DNA from 2 places in the Priestia sp. TRN 1309 genome. Region 1 is predicted to be linked to the other one. Evidence: a T-box and tRNA genes for the amino acid it is inferred to sense, from the RefSeq annotation. Region 1 holds a T-box; the other holds one or more tRNA genes.
The links. The T-box of region 1 lies ahead of ACRPLQ_RS22255 (valine--tRNA ligase). A T-box ahead of a tRNA ligase gene usually reads a tRNA of that ligase, here a tRNA-Val.
Positions count from the first base shown of each region.

Region 2: it encodes a tRNA-Val, which carries the amino acid that the T-box ahead of ACRPLQ_RS22255 (valine--tRNA ligase) is inferred to sense. The anticodon was not compared.

Region 1 covers NZ_JBOZGM010000006.1:139,600-149,585, forward strand. The annotation lists gene ACRPLQ_RS22215 (rod shape-determining protein) at 1-1, opposite strand, end outside; gene radC (RadC family protein) at 231-917, opposite strand; gene ACRPLQ_RS22225 (Maf family protein) at 933-1,502, opposite strand; gene ACRPLQ_RS22230 (SPOR domain-containing protein) at 1,614-2,696, opposite strand; gene ACRPLQ_RS22235 (prepilin peptidase) at 2,815-3,570, opposite strand; gene ACRPLQ_RS22240 (hypothetical protein) at 3,567-3,761, opposite strand; gene ACRPLQ_RS22245 (DUF420 domain-containing protein) at 3,947-4,504, opposite strand; gene ACRPLQ_RS22250 (bifunctional folylpolyglutamate synthase/dihydrofolate synthase) at 4,661-5,959, opposite strand; gene ACRPLQ_RS22255 (valine--tRNA ligase) at 6,056-8,698, opposite strand; T-box leader at 8,781-9,025, opposite strand; gene ACRPLQ_RS22260 (hypothetical protein) at 9,256-9,453, shown strand; gene ysxE (spore coat protein YsxE) at 9,465-9,986, opposite strand, start outside.
Region 2 covers NZ_JBOZGM010000003.1:676,271-686,256, forward strand. The annotation lists gene ACRPLQ_RS15545 (copper homeostasis protein CutC) at 1-301, opposite strand, end outside; gene ACRPLQ_RS15550 (DEAD/DEAH box helicase) at 366-1,811, opposite strand; tRNA gene ACRPLQ_RS15555 (tRNA-Val) at 1,980-2,051, opposite strand; gene ACRPLQ_RS15560 (arylamine N-acetyltransferase family protein) at 2,386-3,141, shown strand; gene ACRPLQ_RS15565 (Lrp/AsnC family transcriptional regulator) at 3,169-3,618, opposite strand; gene ACRPLQ_RS15570 (YitT family protein) at 3,791-4,411, shown strand; gene ACRPLQ_RS15575 (DUF1349 domain-containing protein) at 4,450-5,061, opposite strand; gene ACRPLQ_RS15580 (gluconate:H+ symporter) at 5,216-6,544, opposite strand; gene ACRPLQ_RS15585 (NCS1 family nucleobase:cation symporter-1) at 6,814-8,340, opposite strand; gene gntK (gluconokinase) at 8,619-9,986, opposite strand, start outside.

The sequences.
Region 1 (9,986 bases):
TGTGTCTCTTCCTTTCTCTTACCAAAATGCAAAGGTAAAAATTCCATAATTCAATTTCTTCATTTCATAAGTAACATTTTTTATTTTCTATACTTTTTTCATAGATGTCAACGCCAAATATTGTATGATAAAAAGTCATACTTTGTCTATTAATAACGAATGATTGTAAAGAACTTGTCATTTAAAATCATGACTACTATTATAACCCAAGGATTTTAAAAAGCATAGCCTTACATGTATCCTTTTTCTTTTAAACTAATATATTTTCGATCTCCGATAATTAAATGATCTAACAATTCAATTCCTATGATAAATCCGCACTCTTTTAAGCGCTTCGTTACCTCTATATCTTCTCTGCTGGGAGTAGGGTCGCCGGAGGGATGATTATGAATACAAATAAGAGATGCAGCTGAACGGCGAAAGGCTTCTTTAAATACTTCTCTTGGATGGACAATAGATGAATTGAGGCTTCCGATAAAAATGGTTTGCTTGTGGAGAACTTGATTTTTCGTGTTGAGGTATAAACAGACGAAATGCTCTTGGGACAGCACGCGCATTTCTTCCATCACATAATTAGCTCCGTCTTCAGGGCCATGAATGGTATATCGCTCACTAGATTTCCGCTGTACAATCCTCTTACCTATTTCAATAGCCGCTATAATTTGAATCGCTTTTGCAGGTCCGATACCTTTAATATTCATCATTTCATCAAGCGATGCATGCTGTAAAAGTTGAAGACCTTCAAAATGCGTTAATATGCGATTGGACAGCTGAAGAACAGATTCATCTTTGGTTCCGGTGCGCAGCAAAATAGCAATAAGCTCGTGGTTAGAAAGACTAGAAGCACCCATTGCCACAAGGCGCTCTCGAGGTCTTTCATCTTGAGGAAAATCTTTAATTAGCAATGATTGATCCAATTTCGTCACTCCTTTTTAGTAGACGAAACCGTATTGTTTTAGCTCACGTATTGTTCGGGAGAGCGGCAAGCCCACCACGGAGAAATAGTCTCCTTCAATTTTTTTAACTAGCGCAGCACCGAGACCTTGAATTCCATAAGAACCAGCCTTATCCATAGGCTCTCCTGACTCTACGTACTGTACGATTTCATCTTGTTCAATCGGCCAAAACTCTACATCAGTTTGTTCATAAAACGTATGAACTTTTGCATTTGATACGAACGCTACTCCAGTTAACACCTGATGTTTTTGACCTGACAGCATCGTAAGTGTTTCAATCGCTTCTTGTTTCGTTTTTGGCTTTCCTAAAATACGATTGCCATATACGACAACTGTATCGGCGCCTAGGACCATATCCTCTTTATAATGCGAAGCGACGTCCACTGCTTTTTGCCTAGCTAAATCCATTACTACCTCGGACGGAGTGTATGATGGATTGACGATTTCTTCAATTGTACTAACGTGAACGGTAAAGGGAATGTGAAGCTGCTGAAGTAATTCTTTTCGACGAGGAGAGCCTGAGGCTAAAATTAATGTTTGTTTCATACATCTCACCTTTGCATTTTGATTTAAAAAAAGAAGGACACACCGTTATTTTAGCAATTTCATCTCTAAATGACAATAAACAAGTGAGGCAGCATTACACTACCTCACCTGTTAAGACGTTACAAGGCTTTCATACTGCTGAAGAGCTTTTAACACGTATCCCTGAGCAAGCCAAGCGTCTTTACTGCTTTTATTGTCTTCATATGAAGAAAGAGAAGCCGCAGCCTTTTGAAGGGTTCTCACCATGGTTTTAATGTCTTCATTTGACGCTTCTTTCTGAACTTTTGTCAGCTCTTTTTTCAAAGATTTGATATCGGCTACCCGCTCTCCCTCAATCGCTTTAACAGATTGATCTAAGAGATTAGCCATAAACGGCTGCGCTGTTGTTATAACCGTTTGATCTTTTTTCCCTAATTCGCTGGTGGGCTTAATTTCATAAGACTTTACATATACATCTTTACCTTGTTGTTTATACGTTTTACTAAGTGCCTTTGCTTTTTCTTCTCCAGTGGCAGCACCAACGACAAGAGAATAGGTTTTAGGTGAAAAAATCTCGCCTGCTTCGTTCTCTTCTTTCCATTTATCCATTGCTTTATTTGCAGCAGTTTTTGATGAAAAAGCACCTGCTTGCACAATGTAAAAGGAAAAAGGGTCTAAAGTAGAAGCAGCAGCTGACGTATCCTTCGATTCCTGTTCGCTTTTCTTTTCAGCTTTACCAACACTTTCAGTGGCAGACGCTGTTTGAGCAGCTTTTTCTTCTTTCGCTCGCTCACTTGTTTGTGCTTTTCCTACAGGCTGTTCGCTTCCTGTCATCATTTTCACACCAACCATACCGATGCCGCTGCCTATTCCGACTGCTAGTAATACAATCACAGCCGTTCGTTTGATCACACCGCCGTTTACTGTTTTAATCGAAACATTTTTAGGGTGTAATCGCGGCTTTTTCTTCTTTTCATTTCTTACATCTTCAATAAACACCACTTTATTTTCTTCCACATGAGAATCTTTGGATGCCGGTTCCGGAAGAACCCACGTAAATTCGTCTTTTTCCGGCGCTTGTTCTTCCTTCTCATCCTTAGATTGACCATTGATTTTAATTGAAATTTTTCGTTCCTGCTTGTCCACTGCCCCACCGCCTTTAGTTAACGTAGTCTTAGTACCGGTTGTAAGCTGAGGTAAACCGACATAAAACATACACTTTTTTCCATGCTATCATAGAAGAAAAAAAAAATAACAAGACATTTGTCGTCTTGTTACAAAAGGTTTTCGCTATTTAGTTACAGAAATTTTAACTTTGTCGAAGACTTGAAGCTCAATAAAAATAGTTGCTAACATACCAATCTATCAATTCGTTTCCATGAAAATAAGCAGCGATTGTCCCTATAAAAATAAAAGGAACGAAAGGAATTGGTACACCTACCTTTGCCTTTTTCATTAATAATGCTCCTATACTAACGGTTCCGCCTATTAATATAGCTAAAAAAAGTGATAGCAAAACAAGCTTTACTCCAAGCACAATACCAATCAAACCATACAATTTAATATCTCCTTCTCCAAGGCCTCCTCTGCTGAGAAATGCGATTAGAAAGAGGAGAAAAAATGCGATTCCTCCTCCCATTAAAGAATCACTCCACGAAGTTAATGGAATGAAAAGACGCTCAAGAAGAAAGATAGGCAAAAAGAAAAGCAGCACCTTATTTGGGACAATCATATAGGCTATATCTGAGACAACGATAATTGTTAAAAAAGAAACAAAAGTTAATATGACAATCAGTTCTAACGTCATATTCAATCTTAAAAAAGCATATACAAATAAACTTCCTGTCGAAAATTCTACGAACGGGTAGATGAAGGAGATTTTTTTGCGACACATACTACATTTTCCTGCATTTTTAATGTAGGAGACTACGGGGATTAACTGTTGTGGAGAAAGAACGTATAAACAGTGTGGACAATGAGATCTTGGAGATAAAATAGATTTTCCCTGAGGAATTCTAAGGCCTGCTACGTTGTAAAATGAACCTAGAGTGATACCTGAAACGAATAGATAAAGGTAAATTATACTCATACGACTCCTTCCATTTCAGGGGTATAGAATACTAACTGTAGATTTTCTTTTGAATGGGGCAATGTATCTTTTCCTTTTAAATAGCTGCCAATAAACGGTATGAGAAAAGCTGCTAGAAGACCTATTACGATAACCAGTATGATCACTTGCGTGAGAGAAAGTCCTTTATTCTCTTTTGACAGTTTATCCATTTCCACACCTCTCTTTTATTGATTAGTATCAAACAGCTCCTTCATTAATAAACTGAATCTTAATACCCATAAAAGTCATATTCTGTATGCCTCCTTCCTTAAAACACACCTTTTATAGGTAATAAGGATTATACCACTAAAAAACAAAAACAGCATAAAAAAACGTCTGCAAAAGCAGACGTTTTTTAATAGTAAGGAGCCATAAATAAGTAGACAATTACACCTGTAAGGCTTACATAAAGCCAGATTGGCATTGTCCATCGCACAATTTTTTTATGTTTTTCAACTTGCATTGTCCAGCCCCACACAAGTGCAAACAGTGCCAGCGGAACGATAATCGCTGCTAAGAAACTGTGTGTGATCAAAATAAAGAAGTAAATGGGACGAACAATTCCTTCTCCACCAAACGTAGCTGTTTCCGTTGAGATATAGTGGAACGTTAAATATGAAACTAAAAAGAGCAGTGTAGAAGTGAATGCCGCTAAGATAAACCCTCTATGAGCATTGATGTTTTTTCTAAAGATTGAAATCAACGCTGCAACTAAAAAAATAAACGTAAAACTATTCAAAATAGCATTTAACCGTGGAAAGATAGTCAAATCAAAACTTACTTTTCCTTGATAGCCAATATTCGAAAAGAATAGCAGTAAGATAATAACATTCGCTATCACTGAAAAGGTAAGAATAATACCGGTAAAGTTTTTATTACTTTTCGGTACAATTTTTTCATTATTCTTACTCATGTTAACAATCTCCTTATTTAGTGATGTACATGTTTATTATATATCACTTACCTAGGGGGTGAAAGTGACAATACTTTGAACTTAGTGCTTCCTTATTATTTGTATCCCTTTCTTACATTATGTTAAAAGCAGCAAGATTTCACTTGCTGCTTCTGCTCATTTGAGAAGAAAGGCCCGCACTTCTGATATAAAATACAGAGACCCTGTAATCACGACCATGTCTTGTTCACCTGTCGCCTTTTCCTTTACGTAAGCAATTGCTTTTTTCCACTCCTCGTCCATATGCTTATTACGATGAGTACTCATCTCATAAAGCTCTCCAGCTGCGCGAGCACGAGGAAAGTCAAACGACGTAAATGTAATACTTGCAGCGATTGTTTCAAGTTCTTGGACCATTCGATCAGCGCTTTTATCATTTAAGCAGCTGAAGATTAAATGAATGTTTCGATCTTCATAATGAAGGCGTAAAGTAGATAACAAGCTATCAATGCCTTCTGCATTATGAGCCCCGTCAATAATCGTTAAAGGATGCTCATTTACTATCTCAAAGCGGCCGTTCCACTTTGTATGCTGAATCCCTTTTATCATTTGCTCATTGGAGATAGAAAGCTTTTTCTTTTCTTTTAAATAACAAACGGCCATCACAGCCAAAGCTGCATTTTTAACTTGATGATAGCCAAGCATATTTAATTGCAAGTGTTCAAATGTACCATACGGCGTTTTTAACGTAAAGCCTTCTCCATTTGCTAAGGGCTCATAGTTTTCAATTTTAAATTCTTTTCCTAACACAAATAACGAAGCCTGCTTCAAATTTGCCTCTTCTGTAATGACGTCAAGCGCCTTTACTTGCTCTGCACCAGTAATAATAGGGACTTCTTTTTTAATAATCCCCGCTTTTTCTGCTGCAATTTCTTCTACCGTATCACCTAGTATCGCCATGTGATCAAATCCAATGTTTGTAATAATACTCACCATAGGATTCACAACGTTTGTTGAATCATATCGTCCCCCAAGACCTGTTTCAAACACAACATAGTCAACTGAATCATGATAGCCGAAATAAAGAAAAGCCATGATTGTAATCACTTCAAATTCCGTTGCTGACCCTAAGTCCGTATGTTCTAGTCGCTCCACTACAGGCTTTACTTCCTGAACAAGAGCGGTCATTGCTTCATTTGAAATAGGCTGTCCATTCACGCTAATCCGCTCATTAAATGTTTCGATATAAGGGGAAGTAAACGTTCCAACTTTATACCCTGCTTCTTCTAACATATTTCGCAAATACGAAACAGTAGAACCTTTACCATTCGTCCCAGCAACGTGAATAGCATTTATATTTTGCTGCGGAAAATCAAGCTGCTCTAGCATCCATTCCATTCGTTCTAACCCCGGCTTGATTCCAAAGCGAAGTCTGTTATGAATCCAATCAAGCGCTTCTTCATATGTCGTTATCATCTTTTATTCACCTTTCTTTTCCATCGCTATTATTATGTAAAGAAAAAGCGTCGCTATACAAGCCACGCTTTTTCTGTTAGTTTATTAACCCATTGATTATCCGCGTAATTCAGCAATACGAGACTGAACAGCTTCACGTTTTTCAACGTAATCTTGCTCTTTTGCACGCTCTTCTTCTACTACTTTAGCAGGCGCTTTTGCAATAAAGCCTTGGTTGTTTAATTTCTTTTGTACACGTTCTACTTCTTTGTTTAACTTATCGTATTCTTTTTCTAAACGGGCGATTTCTTCTTCGATATTAATTAAACCTTCAAGAGGTAAAATTAATTCTGCGCCTGTTACAACAGCAGTCATCGCTTTTTCATCTAATGAAACATCGGTTGAAATCACAAGCTCACTTGGATTACAGAAACGTTCTACATACGCACGATTCTTTTCAAGCTGACTTTGAATATTTTCATCTTTAGCTTTAATAAATAATTTTACTTGTTTGCTCATCGGCGTGTTCACTTCAGCACGAATGTTACGAACAGCACGGATAATATCTACAAGTAAACGCATATCGTTAGCAGCTTCTTTATCCGAAAGCTCAGCGCGTACTTCCGGCCATTTAGCTACTGTAATTGATTCACCTTCATGCGGCAAGCTTTGCCAAATTTCTTCAGTAATAAACGGCATGAATGGATGTAAAAGTCGCATTGTGTTATCAAGTACATAAGCTAAAATTGAGCGAGTGGTCTTTTTAGCTGCTTCATCTTCTCCGTAAAGAGGAAGTTTAGCCATTTCAATGTACCAATCGCAGAAGTCATCCCAAATAAAGTTATAAAGAATGCGTCCAACTTCACCAAATTCATATTTGTCAGCTAATTTTGTTACGTGCTCAATCGTTTCATTTAAGCGCGTTAAAATCCATTTATCCGCAACTGACTTTTCGCCTGATAAATCAAGCTCTTCAAATGTGATGCCGTCCATGTTCATTAATGCAAAACGAGAAGCATTCCAAATTTTATTTGCAAAGTTCCACGTCGCTTCGACTTTTTCAAAGCTGAAGCGTAAATCTTGTCCCGGTGAGCTTCCTGTAGATAAGAAATAGCGAAGAGAATCTGCACCGTATTTCTCGATTACTTCCATTGGATCTACGCCGTTACCAAGTGATTTACTCATCTTACGACCTTCAGCATCTCGTACAAGACCGTGAATAAGTACATCGTCAAACGGACGTTTACCCGTAAATTCAAGACCTTGGAAAATCATACGAGATACCCAGAAGAAAATAATGTCGTAGCCCGTTACAAGAACATTTGTTGGGTAGTAGCGTTTGAAATCAGCTGCATCCACATCCGGCCAGCCCATTGTTGAGAACGGCCATAGCGCTGAACTGAACCATGTGTCTAATACATCTGAATCCTGTTCCCAGTTTTCGATATCTGCTGGAGCCTCATGATCTACGTATACTTCTCCAGTTTCTTTATGATACCAAGCTGGAATGCGATGTCCCCACCAAAGCTGACGCGAAATACACCAGTCGCGAATATTTTCCATCCAGTGTAAGTATGTCTTTTCAAAACGATCAGGCACAAAGTTTACTTTTTCTTCTTGTTTTTGAAGATCTACTGCTTTATCTGCTAACGGCTGCATTTTTACAAACCACTGAGTTGATAAATAAGGTTCAACAACGGCACCGCTTCGTTCACTGTGACCTACTGAATGCATGTGGTCTTCAATGTTGAACAATACGCCGTCTTCTTGAAGGTCTTTAACAATTTGCTTACGGCAAGCAAAACGATCCATTCCTTCATATTTACCTGCTTTGTCATTCATCGTGCCGTCTTGATTCATCACTAAAATACGCTCTAAATTATGACGGTTTCCAATTTCAAAATCGTTCGGGTCATGAGCAGGCGTAATTTTTACCGCACCAGAACCGAATTCCATATCTACATAATCATCGCCTACGATTGGAATTTCACGACCTACAATCGGAAGGACAACCTTTTTGCCGATTAAGTGCTTATAGCGATCATCTTCAGGGTGAACAGCTACAGCCGTATCTCCTAGCATTGTTTCAGGACGAGTTGTTGCGATTTCAATATGTCCAGAACCATCTGCCAACGGATAGCGCATATGATAAAACGCACCTTGTACATCTTTGTAAATAACCTCGATGTCTGAAAGAGCTGTTTTTGTAGCTGGATCCCAGTTAATAATATATTCTCCGCGATAGATTAACCCTTTTTTGTAAAGCGTTACGAATACTTCGCGCACTGCTTTAGAAAGGCCTTCATCAAGCGTGAAGCGCTCGCGTGAATAGTCTAAGCCAAGTCCTAGCTTCGACCACTGCTGGCGAATAAAGCTTGCATATTCTTCTTTCCATTTCCACGTTTCGGCTACAAAATTTTCGCGGCCTAGATCGTAGCGGCTTTTCCCTTCGCTGCGAAGCTTTTCTTCTACTTTTGCCTGCGTTGCAATCCCCGCATGGTCCATGCCGGGAAGCCATAAAACGTCATAGCCTTGCATGCGCTTCATACGCGTTAAGATGTCTTGTAACGTTGTATCCCAAGCGTGGCCTAAATGCAGCTTGCCCGTTACGTTTGGGGGTGGAATTACAATTGTATATGGCTCTTTTTCAGGGTCATTTGTTGCTTCAAAAAACTTCCCGTCTAACCAATACTGATAACGATTTTCTTCAACGGCTTTTGGATCATACTTCGTTGGAAGAGTCACTTCTTTTTCAGACATAATGTATACCTCCATAATATAAAGTTTCAGTCTTTAGAAACTGTGTAAAGCTTTTATAAACATAAAAAAACTCCTTTCCTAATAAAAGGACGAAAGGAGTTGATTTCGCGGTACCACCTTTTTTTATAGACGTATCCCGTTTGATAAGCCTATACACTTCATTTCATAACGGTTGATTAACCGGCTTTTTCTACTGAGCTATGCAGCTGTTCAAAAAAGCTACTCATAGGCGACATTCCGAGTGCACATTCTTAAGAAATCTCACAGCAGCTGATTTCTCTCTCTGAAAGACGAACATCCCGTACTCTTCCTATTCACTGTATTTATGTATGAATTTCTCTTAATTATACTATATGAAAAAATGTTGAATCGTCAATAATCTTCTCCATTTTTTTATGATTATATTCATAATTTTTTTGTTCTGCTCTTTATTTTTTCATTCACTCGCTAATTTTGGAAATAAAATGAAAAGTCCGCTCAAAAAAATGGCACCATTTCTTTCTTTTTTCATATACTTACTTTAACCTGGGCACGTGGATTGAAAGGGGCATGTACAAATGAAGAAACGAATAAATGTAAATTCGTATCAGCTGCAGCGGTGGCTCAAAACAGCAGGAGCGGCTTGTGGACAGTTTATTGTTCCTTTAACAATTTTTCAAGGTATACGTACACTATTCTTCCCCACAACCTTTGATGTACTGTTGTTGGCACTTCTTGCCATACTAGCGGTTGCTTTATATTCGGACTGGATTTAAAAACCCAAGCGCTATTCGTTCGCTTGGGCTTGTGCAGCTGCTTCCGCTGCCATTTTTTTTTGCTGATCTACTTCAAATATTTTAATATTGAGCTGTTCAATGTTTTTCGTCAGCCAGTATGCTCGAATAAATGACTGCATATGTTCAAGCTCCGTTTTACTTTCTTTATGCTGCCTATATTGAACGATACACTGATACAAGGGTTCTGGAAACGCTAAATAACTGTGCAAAAGCAGTCTTTCCTCTTCTCTGAGAGCAAAATGTTTTTCATACGTACTAAACCACTCATAGCTGTCATAGGTAGTTACTGGGTACGTGCGAAGAGTACGGAAATAAAATGAGACCAAATCATAAATCGGTGAAGCATCTTTTGCATGTTCAAAGTTAATAAAAAAACCATTTCCCCGTTCGTCATAGATAAAATGTTTAGCCGATAGCTTTCCATGAGACGTAACCAGCCGGATCTTTTCCTTTTCTTCCATTTCATCGTTCCACTGATCGAGCTTTCCAAAACCAAACTCAAGCGCTCTTGT
Region 2 (9,986 bases), on a different contig from region 1:
CATTTTTTTCTGTTAATATGCCGAATACTACTCCGTTTACTCCAAGGTCTTTACATGCTTTAACGTCTTTTTTCATAATTTGAAATTCTGCTTCCGAATATACAAAGTTCCCGCTTCTTGGGCGAATAATCACGTTGATATCTGTATCAAGATGTTCACTTGCATGTTGAATGGTGCCGTAACTTGGCGTAGTGCCTCCTTGACTGAGATTGTCACACAATTCAATGCGGTCTGCTCCTAGCTTTTCCGCTTTTTTTGCCTGCTCATACCCTTCTACACACGCTTCTTTTATGTACTTCATACTCTCAGCTCCTTTATTGGCTGTATAAATAAAGCCCATCTTTAAAAAGATGGACTTCCCTTTATTATTTAATCGCTTTATGAACTTTTAATTTCTTTCCTTTAATTGTTTTGTTTTTCATTGCTTGCAACACTTTGGGACCTTTTCCATTCAGAATCTCTACATACGAGACATTTTCTTGAATGGTAATAATTCCAATATCGTCTGCGGTTACTCCGTCTAATTTTGCGATTGTTCCTACAAAATCGACCGCTCGAATTTTCTTTTTCTTTCCGCCGTTAAAGTACAGCTTCATAATGTCTTTATTTAATGACTCGCTTTTATCTTTTTTAACTTCTGGACGCTCATTAATTTTTTCATTAAAAGCGAATGCTGCCTGCTGTACTTCTTCTTTAGAAGGAGGAGTAGATACTGGAATCGAAAAACCAATATATTCTTCAATTTCCGATAGCATTCTCTCTTCATAAGGCGTTACAAATGTGATAGCCTTCCCTTTTTTACCGGCACGTCCCGTTCTTCCCGTACGGTGAACGTAGCTTTCTTTTTCCAACGGAAGGTCATAGTTAATAACGTGCGTGATATTATCAATATCAATTCCTCTCGCAGCTACATCTGTTGCTACTAAATAGCGGAATTTCCCTTTTTTGAAATCATTCATAACCTCAAAACGGTCTTCTTGCACCATTGCCCCATGAATTTTATCACAAGGATATCCAAGATCATCTAAATCATCTAACAGCGTATTTACCTGCTCTTGCGTGCGGCAAAAAATGATGCAGCTGTCTGGATTTTCTACTGTAGTTACGTCTTTCAGCAGTTCAAATTTACCTTCATTTTGTACTGTTATAACAGAATGGTCAATCGTGCTTGTTGTTAATCCGTTCGCTTTGATTTCAACATCAACCGGCTTCTTCATATATTTGCGAGACAGTTCTTCAATATCTTCCGGAAGCGTAGCCGAGAAAAGCATCGTTACACGCTCACTAGGAAGATGTTGAATAATCGCTTCCACTTGGTCAATAAAACCCATATTTAGCATTTCATCTGCTTCATCAATAACCAAATAACGAATTTTCTCTAATGCCAGCGTTTCTTTTTCTATATGATCAAGCACTCGTCCAGGCGTACCTACAACAATATGTGTTTTTTGCTTTAATTCTACTTTTTGCTTGGCAAACGGTGATTTTCCATAAACAGCTGCTGCTTTAATTCGCTTGAAACGGCCGATATTTGTAATATCTTCTTTTACCTGCGCAGCCAGCTCTCGTGTAGGTGTTAACACTAAGGCTTGGGGCTTATTTTCTTCCCAGTTAACTAATTCACACAGTGGAATGCCGAAGGAAGCCGTTTTTCCACTTCCTGTTTGAGACTTCACGACCACATCTCTTTCTTCTAGCGCAATGGGAAGCACCTTACTTTGTACTTCCGTAGGATGATTGTATTGCAGGCTAGAAAGCGCCTTAGCTACCTTGTCACTAAGACCATATTGACTAAAACTTCTTTGATTCATTTTGTACCCTCATTTATTTTAAATTAGTGATTATCTTTATCATGACCTGATGCACTATGTTTCATTATACTTTAATTCTTCTATGCGCGCTCAAGATTTAATATAGCATTGGTTTGTTAAGCCAAAGAGAAAAGCCGCTCTCTTATTAATAAGAAAACGGCTTTGGTATGAGCGATGAGGGATTCGAACCCCCGACCCCATCCCTGTCAAGGATGTATTCTCCCACTGAACTAATCGCTCGTGATATGTATTGACTATATTATAGAAAGAGTTATCCAATTTTGTCAACTATTTTTCCACAGTTCCCAAGTTGGAAGAACCGTCTTTACTTTTGATAAACTAAAAACATGCCATAAAGGAGCATGACGGGATGAAAGCACACGCTGAATTTTATTTTGATTTTGTCTGTCCACTATGTTTTCTAGCCACTAATCCTTTAAGAGAAGTCAGTAAAGAACAAAAAGCTGAGATTGAAAGAATTTGCTTCCAAAGAAACCATTGAAAAAACGCTGTTACATGAATATTCTGCTAAGCTTAAAGACAAAGAGAAATGATTCACTAAGAGGTGTATTTGATGAATATTAATTATTACTTTAGTCGGTTTTTAGCTAAGAAACCGGATAGCCCAACCTATGAAAACTTAGCTGCTTTACAGAACAAGCATATGCTTCATGTTCCGTTTGAGAACTTAGACGTTTTGTCTCAAACTCCTATTATCATTGATTTAGAACGGATCTTTCAAAAAGTAATTGTAAATTTGCGCGGAGGATTTTGCTACGAATTAAACGGTTTATTTGGCTGGCTGTTAAAAGAAAGCGGTTATGAAGTCTCGTACGTTTCAGCTACCGTCAAAAAACCCGATGGCACGTGGACCATTGAAGGAAGTCACGCTACAAACCTTGTGACGGTTGAAAATCAGTCTTACATCGTAGACGTTGGATTTGGAGATTCTGTTCGCAAGCCAATGCCTTTAAATGGCGAAGTAGTAAGAGATGTAAGCGGCTCTTATCGTATGACAAACGTTGCTGAGCATATGTATGATTTGCAGCGATGGGAAGATGATGTATGGAAAACGCTGTACCGTGTGTCTACGCTTCCTAAGAAACTGACAGACTTTACTCCCATGTGTGAGTTCAATCAAACGTCAGCTGATTCTCCGTTTGTACACAAACGCCTTGTTACGATCGCAACACCTACAGGGCGAATTACCCTCTCTGGTGAAACACTAACTGTAACAGACAGCGGAAAAAAGACGAAAAGAAACGTTTCAGAAGAAGAAGTTCCTGATATTTTGCAAAATCATTTTTATATTATTAAAGGGTTTTATTAATATGTCCTTACACAAAAAACCGGCCTCTTATGGGGTCGGTTTTTGTATAGGAGTAATCATCCTGTTTTCTACAGGCGACTTTAAAATAATTGAGGTATTCACATTTCCATAAGGAATCAGTTCATCCACGAGCATTCTAAGTCCATCCATTCCAGACACGGCTGCTTTGATAAAATAAGAAACCGGTCCCGTTACGCGATGACATTCAAGCACATCTTCATTTTGCTCAATAAAGTCTTCAAATTCCTCTGGTTTTCTTTTTAATTCGCTTACTTGAATAAACAGCTGTGTATCTCTCCCTAAAGCTTTCGGAGACACCGTAGCGCTGAAACGCTGTATCACTCCTCGTTCCTGAAGGCGCTGCAGCCTTTCTGATACGCTTGGACGGCTAAGAGCCAGCTTTTTTGATAAATCACTAATCGTCATACGCCCGTCTCTTTGCAAAATAGACAATAATTGTGCATCGATTTGATCCATACAAACCTTTCCTTTCAAAATGAATATAATAAATAAAATCTTTATTCAAGTTGATAACAGAACAAGTATTATTTCCTTCATTTATACATGTGTTTTCTTTATTTAATATCCTATCATTAAAGTAGATAATTGAAAATGAAAATTCCGAAAAAACAAACAAAGGGGTTTATTTATGAAAAAAGTTTTATGGATTATTCTTGGATGTACGATTGCAAGTATTGGTGTTCTTATCTTGCGGCACTCTCACGTAGTGACGGGGGGAACAGCTGGTCTGTCTCTTAGCTTGTCATATGCCCTTCCTTTGTCGTTTGCGGTGATTTTTTTTCTCATTAATATTCCTTTTTATCTCTTTTCCTTCTTTCAAATGGGATGGAAATTTACCGTCACAACTATAGGATCAGTGTCTTTGCTATCACTTCTCACTTCACTCGATCACTTGCTTCCTGCTTTTACACTTCCCAGCCTGATGGGTGCTGTTACGGGCGGACTAATTGCCGGTCTTGGCTTATCCATTTTATTTATGAACGGAGCTTCTCTTGGGGGTGCTAATATTCTAGCGTTATTCGCGCAGCGAAAATTCGGTTGGGATCCTGGAAAAGTGAATTTTTCATTTGATTTCCTCGTCGTGCTGTCGAGCATGTATTCAATTGGATTTTCAAAAGGAATTTTCTCTGTTATGTCCATTGCGATTACAGGGTTTGTCATCAGCTATTTCAAACAAAAAATTGCTTTACACAATCAATCGACACCCACTGCTGCCACACAGCCTTTAGATAATGTACTCTCTAAATAAAAAACACGATTTAGCTGTGACTAAATCGTGTTTTTCGTTTAAAGCTTTTCTACTTTTATAAAATCAAATTGGGCCTCATATCCTTCTCCTTGAGGACTACAAGCGTAAATCCCAACTTGAACAGGTTCTTTGGATGAGTGCAATAAGTGAGCGAGTCGGAGCTGAGTCCAGGAATCTCCATCACTTGAATAACAAACGGTGTAATCATCATTTTTGCGCTGAATTTTAAAATAAAGCGCTGATTTGTTTTGAGTAAAATTTTGACTGGACCAATCTGAGAAGCCCTGGTTGGTTACGACTGCTCCTAATTGGTTAGGGCCATCGGGATTGTATTCAACTGACGTTTTGATCCACGTATCTTTTGATACACGAATCATGAGACCTGCTTGATCGTAGCGATTAACTGGATATGTATGCACCTTTGTCATGATTTCAAAGTCGCCTTCTACTTCACGGTAAAGAAAGTGTCCATTGTCCGCTTCAAAGCCATAATGAGTACGCTGCCAAAAATCTGTTTTAGCGTCTGTTTTAATCACTAATCGATTCGTTTCCGTATCAATTTGAAATTGAGCTGGTGGACAATACCAAGAAACGTCTGAATCTAATTTTCCTTCTGAAAAGTTTGTGAAAAATACTAGTTGATTACTCACTCTCTGTCATTCCCTTCTTAGAAGCTATTGTTCTTCTATTTCTATTTTGCCATAATTTAACGAATAAATAAAATATTTTGATTATTTTTCTAGTAAATTCTTTTCTTTCATAAAAAAATAAGACTCTTTTACATAGAGTAAAAGAGTCTTATTTTTAGATTATTGCATTTAGAATAAGTGCTCCTGCAAAAGCAATAAAGGATAGAAGCGTTTCCAGAACAGTCCATGTTTTGAACGTTTCTTTTACTGTTAATCCTAAATACTCCTTCACCATCCAGAATCCAGCATCATTAACGTGAGAGAACATTAGTGAACCCGCGCCCGTAACGATAACCAGAAGTTCTAAATTAACACCAGACATGTGCTCAATGATCGGTGAAACAATACCCGCCGCTGTTGTTAATGCAACTGTTGCTGAACCCGTAGCGATACGGATTAATCCAGCAATTAAAAATGCAAGTACAAGTGGTGATAGAGATAGATGTTCAGACATTTGACCAATCGTTGTACCTACTCCACTATCGATTAATACTTGTTTGAAGCCACCGCCTGCACCAATAATCAAGACAATAGATCCTACAGGAAGCAAGCATTCTTCCGTTAGTTTTTTAATCACATCTTTTGTCATACCTTGACGTTTTCCAAGCAGGTAAAACGCTGCAAAACAAGAAATTAAAAGTGCAATTAATGGACTTCCTATTAATTCTACAAACTTCACTACGCCGCTTGGCAATCCGTTAATAATAGGCACTATTGCTGCTAAAACCATTAATAAAACAGGAAGTAAAATAACAAAGAATGAAACGCCTGTACCAGGAAGATTTTTAGATGTTGTCGTGATACGAATTAAATCCGGCTCTCCTTCTGGAATTACTCGTTTGTTAACCCATTTTGCAAAAACTGGTCCAGCGATAACTGCTGCTGGAATTGAAATGATTAACGCGTATAAAAGCACTTTCCCCGTATTTGCTCCGTAAATACTAATAGCTGCCATCGCTCCCGGATGAGGAGGAACGAGACCGTGAACAATTGATAATCCTGCAATAACTGGCAGAGCAATCAATAATATATTTTGTTTTGTTGTTTTATGAATCGAAATAACTAAAGGCAGTAAGATTAAAATTCCTACTTCGAAGAAAACAGGAATACCAATAATGAAACCTGCTACTAGCATTGCCCACGGCAATCTTTTCACACCGAATATTCTTACAAAATAATCCGCTACCTGCATGCCAGCGCCTGAATCAGCCATCAGCTTACCTAAAATTGTTCCCAGTGCTAAAATTCCTACTAAGTGTCCTAAAACACCGCCCACTCCCGTTTCGTAAGCGGCAACAATTTTATCCATTGATAACCCAGAAGCAATTGCTAAAAACAAACTCGCAACCGTTAAACTGATAAACGCATGCCATTTAAAAACTGAAACACCTACAATAACAATAACAATTGCGACAACCGTAATAGCTAATAAGTATGCATCCATCTTGCTTTCCACCTTCCCCTTAAGTAAACGCTTTCTTTATGTAGCAAAAAAGCTCTAAACCTGTTAATTTTTTTAAAAATACGTTTTAATTATCGAAATCGTTTACATTAATTAAATCAGAAAACGATTTCATCTTTTTATTACTTAAATTATATGAAAAAAAAATTCTTAAATCAATAAAAAAACTCAAAAAAATTTTATCAATTTTCTTCCATAGAGTTTCAACGCACAAAAAAATCCAATCATGTTAATGATTGGATTCATCTTATTTATTTAGTGATGGTGGGATCAGCGGTTTGACTGTCGATAATTGGTTTTTCGCTTGTTTTTAACGTTATTTCTTCATATTCTCCCGGCGCTAATACACTTTTATCTCCTCTCATGAGATACGTATAGGCGATGATAGAAATGAATAGACCAAATGTCCAGGCATTATCCCATAAAAAGCGCAGTCCAGGAATCAGTAAGCCTAAAACAGGTATGGCCACGCCAATTACTAATGCATAAATACCGTTTTTATTAAAACCAGTTGAATAACTATAGCGACCGTTTACCTCGTATAAATCCTTTAATGCCATCTGTCTCCTTCTTACAAGCCAGTAGTCAGCAATGGCGATGCCGTCTATAGGACCAAGCAGCGCTCCGTATGTTCCAAGCCATCCAAAGATATAATTCCCGAAATTAGACATGATGTACCATGGCTGAAGCAAAATAGCAAAGATACCGGTTACTAGCGCTCCCATCGCAAACGTGATTTTCTTTGGATTCAGATTCTCAATTGCACGGGCCGGCGCCACAATATTTGCTCCCACATTAATCGTTAAAGAAGAAAGCACGATAACGATTGTTCCTAAGAAAATGATAAACGGAGGGAATTTAGCTACTAACGCCACTGGATCCCAAATAGCTTCTCCGAATATAACGATGGTTGCCGAGGTAACAGCAATTCCAATAAATGAAAAAACACTCATCGTCAACGGCAAGGAGAAGGTTTGCGCAACCATTTGGGATTTCTGGCTTCTAGCATATCGACAAAAATCCGGAATGTTCAAAGCGAGCGTAGCCCAAAATGCAATGACTCCGGTTAAAGCAGGGAAAAATACAGCTAGAAATTCTCCGGTGGATGTAAATTTAGAAGGCGTAGATAAAATGGGGCCCCACCCTCCTGAGTTTGTATAAGCCCATATAAAAAGAATAATAGCTGAAATACCAATAACCGGAGCAGCAATCGCTCCTAACACTTTAATTGCTTGCGGTCCTTTATACGCCACTCCTACATTTAAAAGCCAAAAGAGAGCAAATACAATGGCTGTATGACCAGCTAAACCATTCCAAGATGAAAATGAAGCGCTTAGCAGTGTATCAATTGCTTCCGTTCCAATCCATGTATTAATTCCAAACCATCCAGCAGCCACAATAGCCCTAGCCAGTGCTGGGATATGTGCTCCTTTATCTCCAAACCACAGGCGGGCAAATACCGGATAAGGAATGCCAAACTTGGTTCCAGCGTGAGAATTAAGCAAAATAGGAATAAGAACAATTACATTTCCTAAAAAGATTGTACCAATTGCCTGCCACCAGTTCATTCCAAGCGTCATCATTCCGCTCGCCATTGTGTAAGCTGGAATACACAGACACATCCCAATCCAAAGCGTGGCAAAGTTAACTCCTTTCCAAGAATGTTCTTTCATCGTAGTAGGACGTAAATCTTCATTCCAAAGATCGCTTCCGCTCAGCTGATTGTGCGTCTCATCTGTGAGCGTCACAATTCCATCTTGCTCGATTTGTGTTTTCATCCATAAAACCCCTTTTCATAAAATAAGTTCATTTCAAAAAACAAATTTTATTTGAATTTTCTGAAATATAAAGGCGTTTGTGACGATTCCTTCTAGTATGTGATAAATACTAACGTTATTCCTTATTATATTTAATGCGAAACAGGGATACACTGGACAAATTGTAACATTATTTGAGGGAACTTTTATATATTGTGTAGTGTTAACTCTTTTGGTTGTTAGATAACCTAACACACAAAAAATCATCGCCTGAAAGCTTCAAGCGATGATTTTTGAACTTAATGTACGTATTTTTTTTGAAAAGCCGTAATGCTTTCGTATTCTTCTTTAAATAAACGAGCCAAACGAATATAGATAGTCGTTAACTCTTTATATACTTCACTGTTTTCTTTGATTGGATAATGATGATTAGTCGCTCCAACCATATCGGAAACAACGTTTAATGAGTCGACTTCGCCAAGGCTATATAAGCCAAGAATAACTGCTCCTAGACATGAACTTTCAAAGCTTTCCGGCACGGATACTTCTTGGTTAAAAATATCTGCCATCATTTGGCGCCAAAGTGCGGAACGTGCAAATCCGCCTGTTGCCTGAATTTTCGTAGGTTCTCCAATTAACTCTTCAAGTGCCAATAATACCGTATACAAGTTAAAAATAACGCCTTCTAATACGGCGCGAATCATATGTTCTTTTTTATGATGCAAACCTAGGCCAAAGAACGAACCTTTAGCATTTGCATCCCAAAGCGGCGCACGCTCTCCTGACAGGTATGGATGAAACAATAAGCCGTCTGCTCCAGGTTTCACTAAAGCCGCAATATCCGTTAATACTTCATATGGATCTTTTCCAAGACGTTTAGCTGTTTCGACTTCCGACGCTCCAAATTGATCACGAGCCCATCTAAAAATCATGCCTCCGTTATTTACAGGGCCGCCAATTACCCAGTGGTCTTCTGTCAACGCATAACAGAAAATACGACCTTTAGGATCGACTACTGGCTTGTCAGTGACTGCTCGAATAGCTCCGCTTGTCCCAATTGTTACTGCAACAACGCCTGGTTCAATCGCATTTACACCTAAGTTTGATAATACGCCATCGCTTGCACCTACAATAAAGGGCGTATCCGGCAGTAAGTGCATCTCAACTGCAAGCTCTGTGTTTAGCCCTTTCACTTGATGCATAGTTGAAACAGGAGTGGATAGCTGATCTGTCGTCACACCTGCTACTTTTAATGCTTCTTCATCCCACGCAAGATTTTTCAGATTAAATAAACCTGTTGCTGATGCAATCGAATAGTCGATCACATATTCGTTAAACAACTTAAAGAATACATATTCTTTAATTGAAATAAACTTATGTGTTCCCTTCACTAATTCAGGCTGTTCATTAGAAAGCCATGTTAGCTTGGAAAGTGGCGACATCGGGTGAATAGGCGTGCCTGTACGTAAATAAATCTCATGGCCGTTGTATTCATTTTTAATTTTTTCCGTCCATTCTGCACTTCTATTATCGGCCCACGTAATACATTTTGTCAGCGGCTTTCCCTGCTGATCAACGGCAATAACACTGTGCATAGCTGAGCTGAATGAAACGCATAAAATATCCTCAGGTTTTACATCGCTTGTTTTTACAACCGTTTGAATGGT